DNA from 3 places in the Janthinobacterium aestuarii genome. Region 2 is predicted to be linked to each of the others. Evidence: predicted binding sites of a transcription regulator. Region 2 holds the regulator's gene; each other region holds the start of a gene.
What was found. Region 2 encodes FNR, which switches genes on or off when oxygen is low (the NO sensors DNR and NnrR bind a similar motif). Its sites were predicted from a motif close to TTGATNNNNATCAA; they were not measured.

Region 1: nirK (copper-containing nitrite reductase) is a predicted target of FNR. The motif match lies at 1,049-1,062, and genes of this name have one in related genera.
Region 3: OPV09_RS04780 (universal stress protein) is a predicted target of FNR. The motif match lies at 2,039-2,052, and genes of this name have one in related genera.

The regions. Positions count from the first base shown of each region.
Region 1 is NZ_CP142523.1:5,755,280-5,761,033, reverse strand. Features, by position in the region: gene norR (nitric oxide reductase transcriptional regulator NorR) at 1-980, opposite strand, end outside; gene nirK (copper-containing nitrite reductase) at 1,131-2,615, shown strand; gene ytfE (iron-sulfur cluster repair protein YtfE) at 2,642-3,319, shown strand; gene OPV09_RS25960 (nitric-oxide reductase large subunit) at 3,334-5,607, shown strand; gene OPV09_RS25955 (DoxX-like family protein) at 5,656-5,754, opposite strand, start outside.
Region 2 is NZ_CP142523.1:274,890-280,643, reverse strand. Features, by position in the region: gene OPV09_RS01180 (response regulator) at 1-2,867, opposite strand, end outside; gene fnr (fumarate/nitrate reduction transcriptional regulator Fnr) at 3,107-3,865, shown strand; gene OPV09_RS01170 (FixH family protein) at 3,869-4,393, opposite strand; gene ccoG (cytochrome c oxidase accessory protein CcoG) at 4,448-5,754, opposite strand, start outside.
Region 3 is NZ_CP142523.1:1,060,866-1,066,619, forward strand. Features, by position in the region: gene apaG (Co2+/Mg2+ efflux protein ApaG) at 1-67, shown strand, start outside; gene OPV09_RS04770 (hypothetical protein) at 92-238, opposite strand; gene OPV09_RS04775 (murein transglycosylase A) at 288-1,514, shown strand; gene OPV09_RS04780 (universal stress protein) at 1,547-1,984, opposite strand; gene OPV09_RS04785 (MFS transporter) at 2,122-3,423, opposite strand; gene OPV09_RS04790 (enoyl-CoA hydratase) at 3,500-4,276, shown strand; rRNA gene OPV09_RS04795 (16S ribosomal RNA) at 4,687-5,754, shown strand, end outside.

The sequences.
Region 1 (5,754 bases), 830 kb from region 2:
ATCACGCGCACGTTGACCCGGCGCGGCCGGTCCGCGCCCAGGCGCTGGATTTCGCCATTTTGCAAGGTGCGCAGCAGCTTGGCCTGTATCGACAATGGCAATTCCCCCACTTCATCGAGAAACAGGGTACCCCCTTCGGCCGCCTCGAAGCGCCCGGGCCGGTCGCTGACGGCGCCGGAAAACGCACCGCGCACATGGCCGAACAATTCGCTTTCTGCTAAGGATTCCGGCAAGGCCGCGCAATTGACGTGGATCAAAGGCTTGCCCGCGCGGCGCGACAGCCGGTGCAGGCGGTGCGCGCACAGCTCCTTGCCCACGCCCGTCTCTCCCAGCAGCAGCACGGGCAGTTCGGAATCGGCGACCACCTGCAATTCGTGCAGCAAGTGCGTGATGGCGCTGCTTTGTCCCACGAAATCGTGTTCCTCGCGCGGCGCCTGCGCATCGGCCAGCATGGCGCCGCCCGACAGGCGCAGGGCGCGGATTTCCGTCTCCAGGCGCGTTACGCGTACGGCCGCTTCGATGGCGCAGGCCAGCTCGCCCAGGTCGCGCTGCGCCTGTGTATCGAAGGTGCCCACCTGCAGTGCGTCGAGCGTGATCACGCCCCAGCGTTCGCCTTCCAGGTCCAACGCCATGCCCATGCAGTCATGGACGGGCAGCGGCTCGCCGGCCCGCTCGGCGATCAGGCCATCGTAGGGATCGGGCAGGGAGCTGTCGTGATGGAAGCACAGCACGCCGCGCCGCTGCAGGATGGCGGCCAGGCGCGGATGGTCGGCGACGGCGAAGCGGCGTCCCAGCGCGTCGTTGGCCAGGCCGGCCATCGCCACGGGGCGCAAATGCTCGCCATCGATTTTCAGCAAGGCCACGGCCTCGCAGCCGAAGTGGGCGCGCAGGCTGCCGACGAGGCGCTGCAGGCGCACGGCCACGGGCAGGTCGGCGACCAGGTCTGTGAGTAACAGCAGGTGGATGGCAGTGGTGGTCATAAGTACCATGCAGGGTACAACGGACCATGCTTGAACAGGGTCATATCGACCCTGCATTTTTCAAATCGTTGATTTAAAACAAGTTTTTCCTGGCACACGGATTGCCTAGGTAAGAGTGCCGAACCGGCATACAAGACCAAGGAAAGCTTGATGAAAACGACTCCCTCCCTCCGCGCCATTGCCGCCGCCGTCTGCGTACTGGCCATGCCCCTGTCCGTGCAAGCCCAGGTGAGCCTGCCGGCCAGCGCCGCCGCCACCGCCGCCAAACCGGCCGCCGCTGCGGTCAAGCGCTATGAACTGCAAACCAATATCGTCGATGGCAAGATGGTGTTCATCGACGCCAAGGGCCAGGTCAACCCCGTGCTGGCGGCCAAGGTGGGCGACACGGTCGAACTCGTGCTGAAAAGCGGCGAAGGCGCCGAGCACGATCTGCTGATCCCGGAACTGAATGTGACATCCGCCAAGTTCAGTGCCAATAGCGGCAGCACCACCGTGCGCTTCAAGGTCACGCGCGCGGGCACGTTCACCTATTACTGCTCGATCCCCGGCCACCGCCAGATCGGCATGGAAGGCAAGCTGGAAGTGAGCGGCACTTCGCTGGCCGAGACGGCGGCACCGAAGGCCGCTGGCGCCGGCAGCGCTGCCAGCGAATCGAGCCAGGCCGCCGCGCTGGCCCTGTACACGCCCGCGCCATCGCCGATGCGCGGTCCCGATCCCTCGGCCGTCAGCGTGGCGGCCAATCCCGCCTCCGTGCCGACCGCCATCGGCGCGCGCGCGCCGCAAACCCTGAAATACCGGATGGAGACGGTGGAATTGCCGGGCAAGCTCGATGACGGCACCAGTTTTACCTACTGGACCTTCAACCGGCAAGTGCCCGGCCCCATGCTGCGCGCGAAGGTGGGCGACACGGTGGAGCTGACCCTGTTCAACGCCAAGGACAGCAAGATGATCCACTCGATCGACCTGCACGCCGTGACGGGCGGCCATGGCGGCGGACAGCACACGCAGGTGGCGCCTGGCCAGGAAAAAACCGTCACCTTCAAGGCGCTCAATCCGGGCCTGTTCGTGTACCACTGCGCCACGCCGCTGGTGCCGCAGCATATCGCGGCCGGCATGTACGGCATGATCCTGGTCGAACCGGAAGGCGGCCTGTCAAAAGTCGACCGCGAGTATTACGTGATGCAGGGCGAGATGTACACGGGCCGTCCGCACGGCGCACCCGTGCACCAGGAAGCGAACCTGGAAAAAATGGCCAATGAGCTGCCCGACTACTACGTCTTCAACGGCGAAGTGGGCGCCCTGAGCAAGACGCATAAACTGCAGGCGAAAGTCGGCGAAACGGTGCGCATCTATTTCGGCGTCGGCGGCCCGAACAAGATTTCATCGTTCCACATCATCGGCGAGATCTTCGACAAGGTGTACAGCGAAGGCTCGATCAGCAGCCCGAAACACGACGTGCAAACGACCCTGGTGGCACCGGGCGGCGCGACCATCGTCGAACTCAAGGTACAGCATCCTGGCAGCTATCTGCTGGTCGACCATGCGCTGTCGCGCGCCGGCAAGGGCGCCGTGGGCGTGCTGGAAGTGACTGGCGAACCCGTGCCCGGCGTCTATCACGCTGGCGCCCATCAATAAACCCCATTCATCCTCAAGGAACCATTATGGAAATGATCGACCAATCCCTGGGCCAGCTGGCCCGCCGCATCCCTGGCGCCACGCGCCTGTTCGATGCCCACCGCCTGGATTTCTGCTGCGGCGGCAACAAGACCCTGCGCGCGGCGGCCGAAGCGGCCGGCGTGGACACGGCGCCCATCGTCAAGGAACTGCAAGTGCTGGCAGGACGGACTGACGCCAGCGGCGAGCGTGACTGGCAGGAAGCTTCGGCCACCGAGCTGGTGGAACACATCCTGTCGCGCTACCACGCCGTGCACCGCGAGCAGCTGCCCGAGCTGATACGCCTGGCGCGCAAGGTCGAGCAGGTGCATGGCGACCGCGCCGACTGTCCGCACGGGCTGGCGGAACACCTGTCGGCCATGGCGCAGGAACTGGAAAGCCATATGCGCAAGGAAGAAGACGTGCTGTTCCCCATGATAGTGCGTGGCCAGGGCCCCCGGGCCGGCGCGCCCATCAACGTGATGCGCATGGAGCATGACGACCATGGCGTGGCCTTGCGCGCGATGGAGGAAATGACGAACGACATCACCGCGCCGGCCGGCGCCTGCACCACCTGGCGCGCGCTGTACACGGGCTTGCGCACCTTCCGCGAAGACCTGATGGCGCACATCCATACTGAAAACAATATCCTGTTCGAGCGCTTTGCGCCGGCCGTGGTGCACTGACAAAGGAAAGACCCATGGGTCCCTACAAAAAACTCTGGTTCACCCTGATCGGTGTGCTGATCGTGACGTTTTCGCTGCTCGGCTACTACGGCGCCGAAGTGTACCGGCAGGCGCCGCCCATCCCCGCGCAAGTGCTGGCGCAGGATGGCCGGCAGCTGTTCGACCGCGAGGGCATCCTCGACGGCCAGACGGCCTGGCAATCGGTCGGCGGCATGCAGCTCGGCTCCATCTGGGGCCATGGCGCCTACCAGGCGCCCGACTGGACGGCCGACTGGCTGCACCGCGAACTGACGGCCTGGCTGGAACTGGCCGCGCAAGAGCAGCATGGCAAGGCGTACGCGGCCCTCGACGGCCCCGCGCAGGCGGCGCTGCGCGAAGCGCTCAAGCTTGAATACCGCGGGAACCGCACCGATGATGCGCAAGTGCTGCGCCTGTCGCCGCGCCGCGTGCAAGCGATCGCCAACACGGCCCACTATTACGACCAGCTGTTTTCCGACGCGCCGGCGCTGCAAAAAAGCCGCGAGCATTTCGCCATGAAGGAAAATACCCTGCCCAGCGCCGAGCGGCGCGCACAGATGACGCAATTCTTCTTCTGGACGGCATGGGCCGCCGCCACCGAGCGTCCTGGCCAGAAAGTGACCTATACGAACAACTGGCCGCACGAACCGCTGATCGGCAACCAGCCCAGCGGCGAAAACCTCGTCTGGTCGGTTGCCAGCGTGGTGGTGCTGCTGGCCGGCGTGGGCTTCCTCGTCTGGGGCTGGGCCTTCTTGCGCGACCATGACGAAGCGCTGCCGGCGGCCGGTCCGCGCGACCCGCTCACCACGTTCGCGCTGACGCCTTCGCAGCGGGGACTCGGCAAGTACCTGTTCCTGGTCGTGGCGCTGTTCATCTTCCAGGTCTTCATCGGCGGCTTCACGGCGCACTATACGGTGGAAGGGCAGCAGTTCTACGGCATCGACGTGTCGCGCTGGTTCCCGTATGCGCTCACGCGCACCTGGCATATCCAGGCCGCGCTGTTCTGGATCGCCACGGGCTTCCTGGCGGCCGGCCTGTTCCTCGCGCCCCTGATCAATGGCGGCAAGGACCCCAAGTGGCAGCGCCTCGGTGTCGACGTGCTGTTCTGGGCCCTCGTCGCCGTGGTGGTCGGCTCCTTCATCGGCAACTACCTGGCCATTGCGCAAGTGATGCCGCCCGAGTGGAATTTCTGGCTCGGTCACCAGGGTTATGAATATGTGGACCTGGGACGCTTGTGGCAGATCGGTAAATACATCGGCATCCTGCTGTGGCTCGTGCTGATGCTGCGCGGTGTCGTGCCGGCCCTGCGCAAGCCGGGCGGCGACAAGAATTTGCTGGCGCTCTTGACCGCATCCGTGGGCGCCATCGGCCTGTTCTACGGCGCCGGCCTGTTCTACGGCGAGCGCACGCACCTGTCCGTGATGGAGTACTGGCGCTGGTGGGTGGTGCATCTGTGGGTGGAAGGCTTCTTTGAAGTCTTCGCCACGACGGCGCTGGCCTTCATCTTCTCGACCCTGGGCCTGGTGTCGGTGCGCATGGCCACGGCGGCCAGCCTGGCCTCTGCCTCGCTGTTCATGCTGGGCGGGATACCCGGCACCTTCCACCACCTGTACTTCGCCGGCACCACCACGCCCGTGATGGCCATCGGCGCGAGCTTCAGCGCGCTGGAAGTGGTGCCGCTGATCGTGCTGGGACACGAAGCGTGGGAAAACTGGCGCCTGAAGGAACGCGCGCCATGGATGGAAAACCTGCGCTGGCCGCTGATGTGCTTTGTCGCCGTCGCCTTCTGGAACATGCTGGGCGCTGGCGTGCTGGGCTTCATGATCAATCCGCCCGTCGCCCTGTACTACATCCAGGGCCTGAACACGACCCCCGTGCATGCGCATGCTGCGCTGTTCGGCGTGTACGGTTTCCTGGCGCTGGGCTTTACCTTGCTGGTGCTGCGCTATCTGCGTCCCGGCTACCGCTTCAGTCCTGCCTTGATGAAGACGGCGTTCTGGGGCTTGAATGTGGGCCTGGTGCTGATGATCTTTACCAGCTTGCTGCCGATAGGCATCATCCAGTTCCACGCCAGCGTGACGGAAGGCCTGTGGTATGCGCGCAGCGAAGCGTTCATGCAGCAGCCGCTGTTGCAGAACCTGCGCTGGATACGTACCTTCGGCGACGTGGTCTTCATCGGCGGCGCCATCGCCATGGCGCTGCAGGTGGTGCTGGGCTTGATGGACAAGGCGAAGGCACCCGCGCTGCCACAGGCGGTACGGCCAGCCTGATCGGTTGCTGCGCCGCCGAGTGTTGTTGATCGCTCTCCCGAAGCCGTGCTAGCCACGGCTTTTTTCATACAGGGCCAGGAAGACGAGGCCGGCGGCCAGCGGGATATTTTTCGTCAGCGGCCCGAAAGGGTGTATCAGGAATTCCGG
Region 2 (5,754 bases):
CCTGCCTGCAATGCTGTTTCCGCGTCGCGTACGGGCGTCATGCCCTTGTTCAGCGCGTCTTCGACCATGCGCCGCAGTACACCGCGCCCCTTCGCGTCACGTCCCATCACGCGCATCAGCGGCGCCATGGAAAACACCTCTTCATCGGCGACGCGTACGGGCTCGGCCGTCTGCACTGGCGGGCGCTTGGGCAGGTGGCGCAGGATGACTTCCATCATCTCTTCCACCACCACGGGCTTGGCGATGAAGTCGCTGATGCCGGCCGTCATGCAGCGCTCGCGCTCGGATGCCAGCACGCCGGCCGTCATGGCGATCACGGGCAGGCTCAGGCGCAGCTCCGTGCGGATGATGTGGGTGGCGCTGAAACCGTCCATGACGGGCATCTGCATGTCCATCAGCACGATGTCGTAGCGCAGCGCTTCCGTGCGCAGCCGTTCCACGGCTTGCAAGCCGTCGCCCACCACGTCGAGGGTGGCGCCCATGTGTTCGAGGATGCCGCGCGCCACGGCCTGGTTCAAATGATTGTCTTCCACCAGCAGGAAATGCACGCCGGCCAGTTCCGTGCCCAGTGGCTGGTGCAGGATGCGCTGCTCGCCGCCGTCGTTCTTGGTGATCAGTGCCTGGTGCAGGGCATCGAACAGGCTCGATCCCGTGATCGGTTTCATCAGCACGACGTCGGCCTCGGCCGCGCTGGAAATTTCCTCGAGGTGGTTGCGGGCGAAGGCGTTGACCATCACCACGATGGGCTGGCGCTGGCCGCTGGCCGCCTGGCGGATGGCCTTGGCCGTGGCCAGGCCGTCCATGACGGGCATGTGCCAGTCGGCCAGCACCACGTCGTACGGTTGCTGCTGCGCCAGGCGTTCGCGGTACAGTTCGATGGCGGCAAAGCCGGAATCGACTTCGTCGGCCAGCCAGCCCCACGCCTCGATCAGCTTGACGATCAGTTCGCGCGTGGTGCGGTTATCGTCGGCCACCAGCAGGCGCAGCTGGCCCAGTGCCGGCGTGCGCCGCGTTTCGGCTGGCTGCGCCAGCATCTCGAACGGCACGCTGAACCAGAAGCGGCTGCCCTTGCCTTCGCTGCTGGCGACGGCGATGTCGCCGCCCATCATGTGGATCAGCTGCTTGCTGATGGCCAGGCCCAGGCCCGTGCCGCCGAAGCGGCGCGTGATGCTCTGGTCGCCCTGCGAAAACGCGGCAAACAGCTGCTGTTGCTGCAGTTCCGTCATGCCGATGCCCGTGTCGCGCACTTCGAAGCGCAGCCAGGCGCGGCCGCTCTCGCTCCTGCTCTCGGCCAGGCTGACGGCCACCACCACTTCGCCGTTCTCCGTGAACTTGATGGCGTTGCCGGCCAGGTTGACGAGGATTTGCTGCAGGCGCTGGGCGTCGCCCACGAGGCGCCGCGGCACGTCGGGCTCGACGGCGATGGCCAGTTCCAGCTCCTTTTCGCCCGCATTCATCGTCATCGTGGTGGCGAGGGTATTCATGACTTCGTCGAGGTCGAATTCGACGGGCGACAGTTCCATGCGGCGCGCCTCGATCTTCGAATAATCGAGCACGTCGTTGAGGATGCCCAGCAGCGACTGGCCCGCCACGCGCACCATGGTCAGATACTTGCGCTGTTCCGTATCGAGCTTGGTATTGCCCAGCAAATACACCATGCCCAGCACGGCATTGAGTGGCGTGCGGATTTCATGGCTCATGTTGGCCACGAAATCGCTCTTCGCGCGGTTGGCGGCCTCGGCCCGGTCGCGTTCCTGCTCCAGTTCGGCCGCGCGCGATTCGAGTTCCTGCTGCAGGCGGTCGCGTTCGCTCATCAGGCCATTGAACGCTTCCGTCAGTTCGCCGATCTCGTCGCGCTGCTGCACCGGCACGGGGGTGAAACGGCTGCCGCTGGTGCGCAGGGCCAGCAGGGTGTCGCGCAGGCGCACCAGCGGCGACAGCAGGCGCACGGTGACCCAGCCCAGAACAAATGCGGCCAGCAGCGAAGCGAGGATGCTCCACAGCACCAGCCGGTACAGCACGCCATCGAACGGTTCGAAGGCGTCCGCGACGGGCAGCGAGGTAGCCAGCAGCCAGTTCACCGATTTCAAACGCTTGAAGCTGTTGACGGCCGTGATGCCGCGGCTGTTGGTGCTGACCATGCTGCCTTCGCCATCTTCCTTCAGCAGCTGGGTGGTCGTCAGGTTGGCGTTCGGCTGGCGCGGCTGCAGCAAGCGGCTGGTATCGGGATGCAGCACGTAGCGCGGCACGGCGCCGCGCGTGAGGATGAAGTAATAGCCGCTCTTGCCGATCTTTTCCGAGCGCAGGCGTCCCAGCAGGTTGTCCTTGTACAGGCGCAGCACGCCGATCACCACGCCGGCCACCTGGCCATCGGCGGCCAGCACGGGCGCGACCATCTGCACGATGGGCATGCCGCTCGACTTGCCGAGCATCGGCTCGGTGATCATGGGCTGGCGCGTGCGCAGCACGGTCTGGAAATACTCGCGCTCGGCAACGTTGATGCCCGTGCGCCCCGCCACTTCCGGCATGTCGGCCACGACGGCGCCATGCGCGTCGAGCACCAGCACGTCGTCGAACAGCACCAGCATCGAGCGGCGCGAATAGTATTCGCGCAATTGGGCCGGCTGGGCCATCAGTTCCGGCGGCTGCTGCCTGGCCGTCAGGGTGACGATCTGCAGCAGCATGCCCAGCTTGTCGTCGAGCTCGGCAGCGGTGCGGCTGATCAGGGACGACTGCTGGCTCAGCAGTACTCGCGTGAAGTCGTCGCGCATATGCTGCACCTGGATCATGGTGACCAGCGCGATCATGGCGATCGAGGTCAGGCTGGTGGCCAGCGCGACTTTTGCTTTGATGCCGAGAGGCTTCATGATTTCCTTTTCAGTACCGGGCGGCACAGGCGGCAGATAATGCTGTTAGGAATTTTCCTATCAATACATCAAGTTGGCAAGCGGCGCCGCGCAAATGGCCCTCCCCGCATGGGCTTTTGACGATGTTGCCATATAATTAAAGTCGGAACGTCGTTTATTCGCCGAAATTGCGGTGAAATTGGCACACGGCAACCCTGTATGCAGTAAACTTGTTGTTGCATTTTCTAAAAGGTACCGACATGACTGAAGCGCTACTCACTCCAACCTTGCCCACAGTGACCGTGGAAGCGTTGCGTGCGCGATGCTCGACCTGCAGCATGCATCAATTGTGCCTGCCGATGGGCCTCGATATGGGCGACATGGACAGGCTGGACCAGATCATCGGCCGCCGCCGCAAGATCGTGCGCGGCGCCTCGCTGTTCCGCATCGGCGACTCGTTCCAGAACCTGTACGCGATCCGCCTGGGACACTTCAAGACGTACCAGATCAATCCGGGCGGCGAAGAGCAGGTGACGGGTTTCCAGATGGCCGGCGAACTGCTGGGCATGGACGCCATCAGCGCCGACCGCCACCACTGTAATGCGGTGGCGCTGGAAGACAGCGAAGTGTGTGAAATCCCGTTTTCCAGCCTGGAACAATTGCTGGGCAATATGCCGACCCTGCTGCGGCATTTCCACCGCATGATGAGCCAGGAAATCACGCGCGAGCAAAGCGTGATGCTGTTGCTGGGCAATATGCAGGCGACGCAGCGTTTTGCCGCCTTCATCGTCAACCTGGCGTCGCGCTATGAGGCGCGCGGCTATTCGAGCAGCAAATTCCAGCTGCGCATGTCGCGCGAGGAAATCGGCAACTACCTGGGCCTGACCATCGAGAGCGTCAGCCGTTTATTGTCGAAATTCAAGAAGGAAGGCTGGCTGCGCGTCTCGAACCGCGAGATCGAGATCCTGCAGCCTGCCAAGCTGAAAGCCATTACAGCCGGTACCGACGTCTGCAAGTAAGGCTTATAGCTCTTCGTCCGCATGCAGCGCGATGCTGCGCTGCACGGGCCAGGTCCAGATGCCGGACAGGCGCCACTCGCGCTTGTCGTTTTCCACCAGCACTTGCCAGCGGCTGCGCTCGAGCATCGGCAGCGCGACCGAGAAATTGCCGGCCGCATCGGGCTGCACCAGCAGCTTGATATCCTTTTCCGGCAAAGTCGCATGCGCCAAGTGCAGCTGCAACGGCCCCTGATAGGCCTTGCCGAAGCTGTGCACGGAACCGCTCAGGCGCGCTGACGCCACGTCGTACGCCAGGCTCGTCTCCATGGCCAGGTCGCTGGCGATCGTGTCGCGCTTCAAATCCTGGTTGATCGCCTTGCCCTGCTTGTAATAATCGCCCACCACCAGCGCATCGGGCTGCGTAAAGGCGATATAGCCCATGAAGCTGCCGACGACCACGGACAGGCCGGGACCGATCATCAGCAGCCATGGCCAGCGATGCTTGTACCACGGTGCAACGGGAGGCTGCAGTTTCAGACTGTCGGACATGGTATTTCTCCTCTGTAAACGGCCAGCCCCCGTGCGGGGACCGGCCTTCCTGCATTAACGCGGCACGATGAAGACCGCGCTTTCACGCACATGCAGCGACGGGTCGTCCAGCGATTGCAATTCGATCGCAATCTTGTTCGACCCCTTCTCGCCCACGCCGTGCGGCACGCGCAGGCGGATCGGCCAGCCCAGCGTTTCCGTCGGCTGCAAGGTCACTTCTTCGCGCGTCAGCAAGGTCAGGCCCGGCAAGCCGGAGGCGCTGATCTTGAAATGCTGGCTTTGCTCGGACGTGTTCATGATCTGCAGGCGGTAGACGTTTTCGATCATGCCGTCTTCCACTTCGCGTCCCATCGAACCGCGGTCGCGGATCACGTCCATTTTCAGGGGCGTGCGCAGGGCCAGCGAGGTACATACGGCGATGATGATCAGGGCAAGGATGGAAGTGTAGATCAGGACGCGCGGGCGCATGGCGCGCTGGCGTATCTGCTTCGAATTGAAGTTGTTTTCCATCGCATGGTCGGTGCTGTAGCGTATCAGGCCACGCGGCCGCTCGACCTTGTCCATCACGCTGTTGCAGGCATCGACGCAGGCGGCGCAGCCGATGCATTCATACTGCAGGCCGTTGCGGATATCGATGCCGGTCGGACACACCTGCACGCACAGGGTGCAGTCGATGCAATCGCCCAGCTTGTCGTTGTTGCCGGCCTTCTTGCTCATGGCGCCGCGTGGTTCGCCGCGCTTGGCATCGTAGGTGATGATCAGGGTGTCCTGGTCGAACATGGCGCTCTGGAAGCGCGCGTAGGGGCACATGTATTTGCACACCTGCTCGCGCAGCCAGCCCGCGTTGCCGTAGGTTGCCAGGCTGTAGAACAGGACCCAGAACCATTCCCAGGGACCGAAATTGAGGGTGGTCACCTCGCGCGCCAGTTCCTTGATCGGTGTGAAGTAGCCGACAAAGGTAAAGCCCGTCCATAGGGCGATGGCGCCCCATACCACATGCTTGGCCGTCTTCTTGAATGCCTTGCGCACGGACGGGCCCTGCTTGTCGAGGGCCATGCGCGCGCTGCGCGTGCCCTCGATGCGGCGTTCGACCCACAGGAAAATTTCCGTGTATACCGTTTGCGGGCAAGAGAACCCGCACCACACCCGCCCGGCAATGGCCGTGACGAGGAACAACAAATACGCACAGATGATCAGCAGGGCCGCCAGATAGATGAAATCCTGGGGCCACAGCACGACGCCGAAAATGTAGAACTTGCGCGTGGTCAAGTCGAACAGCAGGGCTTGCCTGCCATTCCAGGTCAACCACGGCAAGCCGTAGAACGCGAGCTGGGTAAGCCATACGCATACCCATCGCCAGG
Region 3 (5,754 bases), 790 kb from region 2:
AGATGGCCATCAGTTTGAAGCGCCGATTCCCGAGTTCGTGCTGTCGGTGCCACGCACCCTGCATTGACGCAACGCCGGGGGCTTGCGCCCCTTACTTCAGTTTTTCGGTGCTGTCCTGTTCTTCGCCGAGCTGCTTGCGCGCCGGTGGGACGGGTTTTTTACCCGAATACATGGTCCACCAGACTATAAATGCCAGCAAGAAGAACGCCACCAGCGCCTCTATCATCAAGATCCACATACGCACCCCTATGTTATTTACCCGCAGCTTAGTATTTACCCGCCGTCTGTTGACACGCGGTAGTCTACCCGTTTCAATCGGCGCCGTCGCGCTTGCGCTGTCCGCCTGTACCACGCCGCCCGCGCCACCCGCTGCCAGCGGCAAGGCGCCGCCCATCGCCCCGACCGTCGTCAGGCCGGTTCCGGCCAAGCCGGCCGACGCCAAGGACGCCGCGGATGTGGCGGCGCCCACCTTCGTGCCCGCCAAATTTTCCGCCTTGCCTGGCTGGGCCCGCGACGACATGCGCGCCGCCTGGCCCGCTTTCATGGCATCGTGCGGCGTGCTGGTCAAACGCCCGGACTGGAAGGAATCGTGCACGATCGCGCGCCAGGTGAATGCCGACAGCGACAAGGCCATCCGCCTGTTCTTCGAGACCTTCTTTGTGCCGAATCAAGTCATCACCGCCGATGGCGCCAGTACCGGCTTGGTGACCGGCTACTACGAACCGCTGCTGCACGGGGCGCGCAAGCGGGGCGGCCCATACCAGACACCGCTGTACAAGGTGCCCGACGACCTCGTCTCGGTGGATTTGTCCGGCGTGTATCCGGAACTGAAGAATATGCGCTTGCGGGGCAAGCTGGTCGGCAAGAAGGTGATCCCGTATGCGACCCGCGCCGACATCGAGCGCGCCACGTCCGTCACGGGCAAGGAATTGCTGTGGGTGGATGATGAAGTCGAGGCCTTCTTCCTGCAGGTGCAGGGCTCCGGCCGCGTGCAGCTGACCGATACGCAGGAAACCGTGCGCGTGGCCTACGCGGACCAGAATGGCCATCCGTACAAATCGATCGGCCGCTACCTGGTCGACAAGGGCGAGCTGACCTTGAGCCAGGCGTCCGCGCAGGGCATCAAGGCGTGGATCGCCGGCCATCCTACGCGCAAGGATGAATTATTCAACGCCAATCCCAGCTATGTGTTCTTCAAGGAAGAGCGCTTGCCCGACCCGAAAGTGGGGCCGAAGGGCGCGCTGGGCGTGCCATTGACGCCGCAGCGCTCGGTGGCCATTGATTCGCGCTTTTTGCCGCTGGGCGCACCCGTGTTCCTGTCCACCACGCAAGCCAATAGCGAGATTCCCATGCAGCGGCTGGTGATGGCGCAGGATACGGGCGGCGCCATTCGCGGGCCGATCCGTGTCGATTATTTCTTTGGCTTTGGCGCGGAAGCTGCCGAGAATGCGGGCCGCATGAAGCAGAGCGGCGCCGTGTGGGTGTTGTTGCCGAAGCAGGCGCCGGCGCGCTAGGGAAAGCGTCGCCGGGCAGTTCGTGGTGTGGCTTAGCGCAAGACCATCACTGGCAGGTGGGTATGCGCCAGCACTTTTTGCGTTTCGCTGCCCACGAACAGCTTGTTCAAACCCTTGCGGCCGTGCGAAGCCATCAGGATGATGTCGCAATGGTAGGTTTGCGCCGCATTGACGATTTCATCGTGCGGGCTCGGCGACACGGCGACCACGCCTTCGAAAGGTACGCCGGCGGCGCGCGCAGCTTCGCCGATCTTGTCGATGGCGCGTTGCGACGCTTCCTGCATCTGCTGTTCATACAGGCTGGCGTCGAGCACGATGCCGCCGTCCGCCATCGGCGAGAACGGAAACGGCTGCACCACGCTGATGGCGACCAGCTTGGCCTTGTTCAATTGGGCGAAGGCGAGGGCGGTCTCGGCGGCTTTGTCGGACAGCGGCGAGCCGTCGGTGGGAAATAAGATGGTGTTAAACATAGCGTGCTCCTCAAGTGATGTAAGACAGCTTATGGATTTACATCAATTAAAACCTTGATGTAAATCAAACCTCACGGGCTTTGGCGTGAATAGTGTCGCCAAAGCAATCTTTTGCCAGTGTATTCCCGTTCACCGCTTCAGGTGCGCACGCTACGCAGCGGCGTGCACCACACCATGGCCACCGTCAACACGATGCTGCCGGCCGCGATGCAGGCCAGGCCATTGCGCACGCCAAAATGTTCCGCTATCCAGCCGGCGGCCAGCGCACCCAGCGGCGCCGTCGCTACCGTCAGGAAACGCATGGTCGACGTCATGCGGCCCAGCATGAGGTCGGGTGTGACTTTTTGGCGCAAGCCCAGGTAGGGAATAAAGAACAGCATCACGCCGCAATCGAAAAAGAACATCAAGATGGCATACGCCACGGCGCTGGCGGCCGCGCTGCCGAACAGCGCGGCGGGTATCGTGGGCGTTAGCGCAAAACAGAGCGAGGTCGATGCCAGGCCGATCAGGATGGTGCGGCCGGCGCCATAGCGCTTCGTCAAGGGCTTGACGATGAAGGCGCTGAGCAGGACGCCGGCGCCGCCGAGCATCTGCGTCATGCCCAGCACGCCAGGGCTCATGCCCAGGTCGCGCGTGGCAAACAGCACCGTCAAGGCCATGCTGGCGTAAAACAGGAAGTGCCAGATGCCGGCGCCCCAGGCCAGCGCGCGCAGCAGCGGTTCGCGCCAGACGAACAGCAAGCCGTCGGCGATGTCGCGCAAGGCGTGTTTGTCGGATGGAGCAGGACGCGGATCGCGCACGCTCATGGCGCGCAGATTGAAAACGGAAACCAGATAGCCGCACGCCGTGCACAGGATGGCGACGGGCGCCGACAACACTTGCACGAGCACGCCGGCCAGGCCGGGACCGATCAGGCGCGAAGCTGATTCGGTGGCGGCAAATTTCGACTGCGCATCGATCAAGCCATCGCGGCCCACGAGGAAAGTCAGAAACACCTGTTCGGCGCCACCACCGACGACGAAGCCCGTGCCGATGATGAAGCCCACTATATATAACCATGGCATCGACAGCACGCCGCACCAGTAAGCCACGGCCACGCTGGCCAGGGCCAGGCCCGACATGCTTTCGCTGAACAGCATGATCGGGTGCTTGCTGCGCCGGTCCAGCAGCACGCCGACGGGCAAGCCGAAGAGGGCGAACGGCAGCGCCTGCAGCGCAACCAGCACGCCCATCTGTTCCGGTGTCGCATGTAGCAAGAGCACCGCGCACAGGGGCAGGGCCAGCGAGGTAATCTGGGCGCCGAAGCAATTGAGGCCATTGCTGAACCATAGGCGGCGGAAATTGACGCTGGCGGCGCTGCCGTCGCCACGCAGATAGTGGGCGCAATACTGGAAGAGGGAAGAGAAAATATGCTGCTCGATAAAAAAGATCGGGCTCACAATAATAGCAGCGCACCTGCCGCGCCGCTGCCGTTAGCCGCTACAATCGTTGCACCGTTCATCGAGAGGAGACACCATGCAATACGAAGACCTGATCATCGATATCCAGGACAAAGTGGCGGTCATCCGCCTGAACCGCCCCAAGGCCCTGAACGCCTTGAACGAGAACATGATGAATGAGCTGGGCGACGCCTTGCTGAAGTTCGATGCCGACGAGAGTATCGGCTGCATCGTGCTCACGGGCAGCGAAAAAGCATTTGCCGCCGGCGCCGACATCGCGGCCATGGCCGATTACACCTACCCGGATACCTATACCCAGGGCTACATCAGCCGTAACTGGGAGCATATCTTGCGCGTGCGCAAACCGGTGGTGGGCGCCGTGGCCGGCTATGCGCTCGGTGGCGGCTGCGAACTGGCCATGATGTGCGATTTCCTGATCGCCGCCGACAGCGCCAAGTTTGGCCAGCCAGAAATCAAGGTTGGCGTCACGCCGGGCGCGGGCGGTACGCAGCGTTTGCCGCGCGCCATCGGCAAGGCCAAGGCCATGGACCTGCTGCTGACGGCGCGCACCATCGATGCCGCCGAGGCGGAACGCATCGGCCTCGTGTCGCGCGTGGTGCCGGCAGATAAATTGCTGGAAGAAACCCTGGCCGCCGCCAAGACCATCGCCGCCATGCCGACTTCGGTTGCCATGATGATCAAGGATTGCGTCAACCGCGCTTTTGAAACCACCTTGACCGATGGTGTCGCCTACGAGCGCCGTTTGTTCCAGGCCGCCTTCGGTACGCCGGCGCAAAAAGAAGGCATGTACGCTTTCCTGGAAAAGCGCTTGCCAAACTTCGACGGTCTTTGATATGATTCGCCTCCCCGATGAGACGCACTAGTTTGCGGCACAAAAGGGACTGCCTTCCGGGGCTGGGTAGTAGAAAAAGAAGGTTGACGAAATGCTGCAAACGCTTCATACTCTTCCTTCTTCGCAGCTGACAAACACAACGCTTTGTCGGTAGCGCGAAAGCAGTAACCGAATACAGTTCTTTAACAATTAACAGTCGATAAGTGTGGGCATTTGATGTAAGTGCAGCGATGATCTTCGGATTGTCGTAATACTTAAAATATCAAATGTTCACAAGAAATAATGAAATAGGATACTTCTTCGGAAGTAGCCTGTCAGTTTTTTGAGTGAGCAAACACCTCGCAATGCGAGGGGTTTGAACTAGTTAAATAGTTCGACCATGCCGGTAAAACGGCAAAGTAACAGAGATTAAACTGAAGAGTTTGATCCTGGCTCAGATTGAACGCTGGCGGCATGCCTTACACATGCAAGTCGAACGGCAGCACGGAGCTTGCTCTGGTGGCGAGTGGCGAACGGGTGAGTAATATATCGGAACGTACCCTAGAGTGGGGGATAACGTAGCGAAAGTTACGCTAATACCGCATACGATCTAAGGATGAAAGTGGGGGATCGCAAGACCTCATGCTCGTGGAGCGGCCGATATCTGATTAGCTAGTTGGTAGGGTAAAAGCCTACCAAGGCATCGATCAGTAGCTGGTCTGAGAGGACGACCAGCCACACTGGAACTGAGACACGGTCCAGACTCCTACGGGAGGCAGCAGTGGGGAATTTTGGACAATGGGCGAAAGCCTGATCCAGCAATGCCGCGTGAGTGAAGAAGGCCTTCGGGTTGTAAAGCTCTTTTGTCAGGGAAGAAACGGTGAGAGCTAATATCTCTTGCTAATGACGGTACCTGAAGAATAAGCACCGGCTAACTACGTGCCAGCAGCCGCGGTAATACGTAGGGTGCAAGCGTTAATCGGAATTACTGGGCGTAAAGCGTGCGCAGGCGGTTTTGTAAGTCTGATGTGAAATCCCCGGGCTCAACCTGGGAATTGCATTGGAGACTGCAAGGCTAGAATCTGGCAGAGGGGGGTAGAATTCCACGTGTAGCAGTGAAATGCGTAGATATGTGGAGGAACACCGATGGCGAAGGCAGCCCCCTGGGTCAAGATTGACGCTCATGCACGAAAGCGTGGGGAGCAAACAGGATTAGATACCCTGGTAGTCCACGCCCTAAACGATGTCTACTAGTTGTCGGGTCTTAATTGACTTGGTAACGCAGCTAACGCGTGAAGTAGACCGCCTGGGGAGTACGGTCGCAAGATTAAAACTCAAAGGAATTGACGGGGACCCGCACAAGCGGTGGATGATGTGGATTAATTCGATGCAACGCGAAAAACCTTACCTACCCTTGACATGGCTGGAATCCCCGAGAGATTGGGGAGTGCTCGAAAGAGAACCAGTACACAGGTGCTGCATGGCTGTCGTCAGCTCGT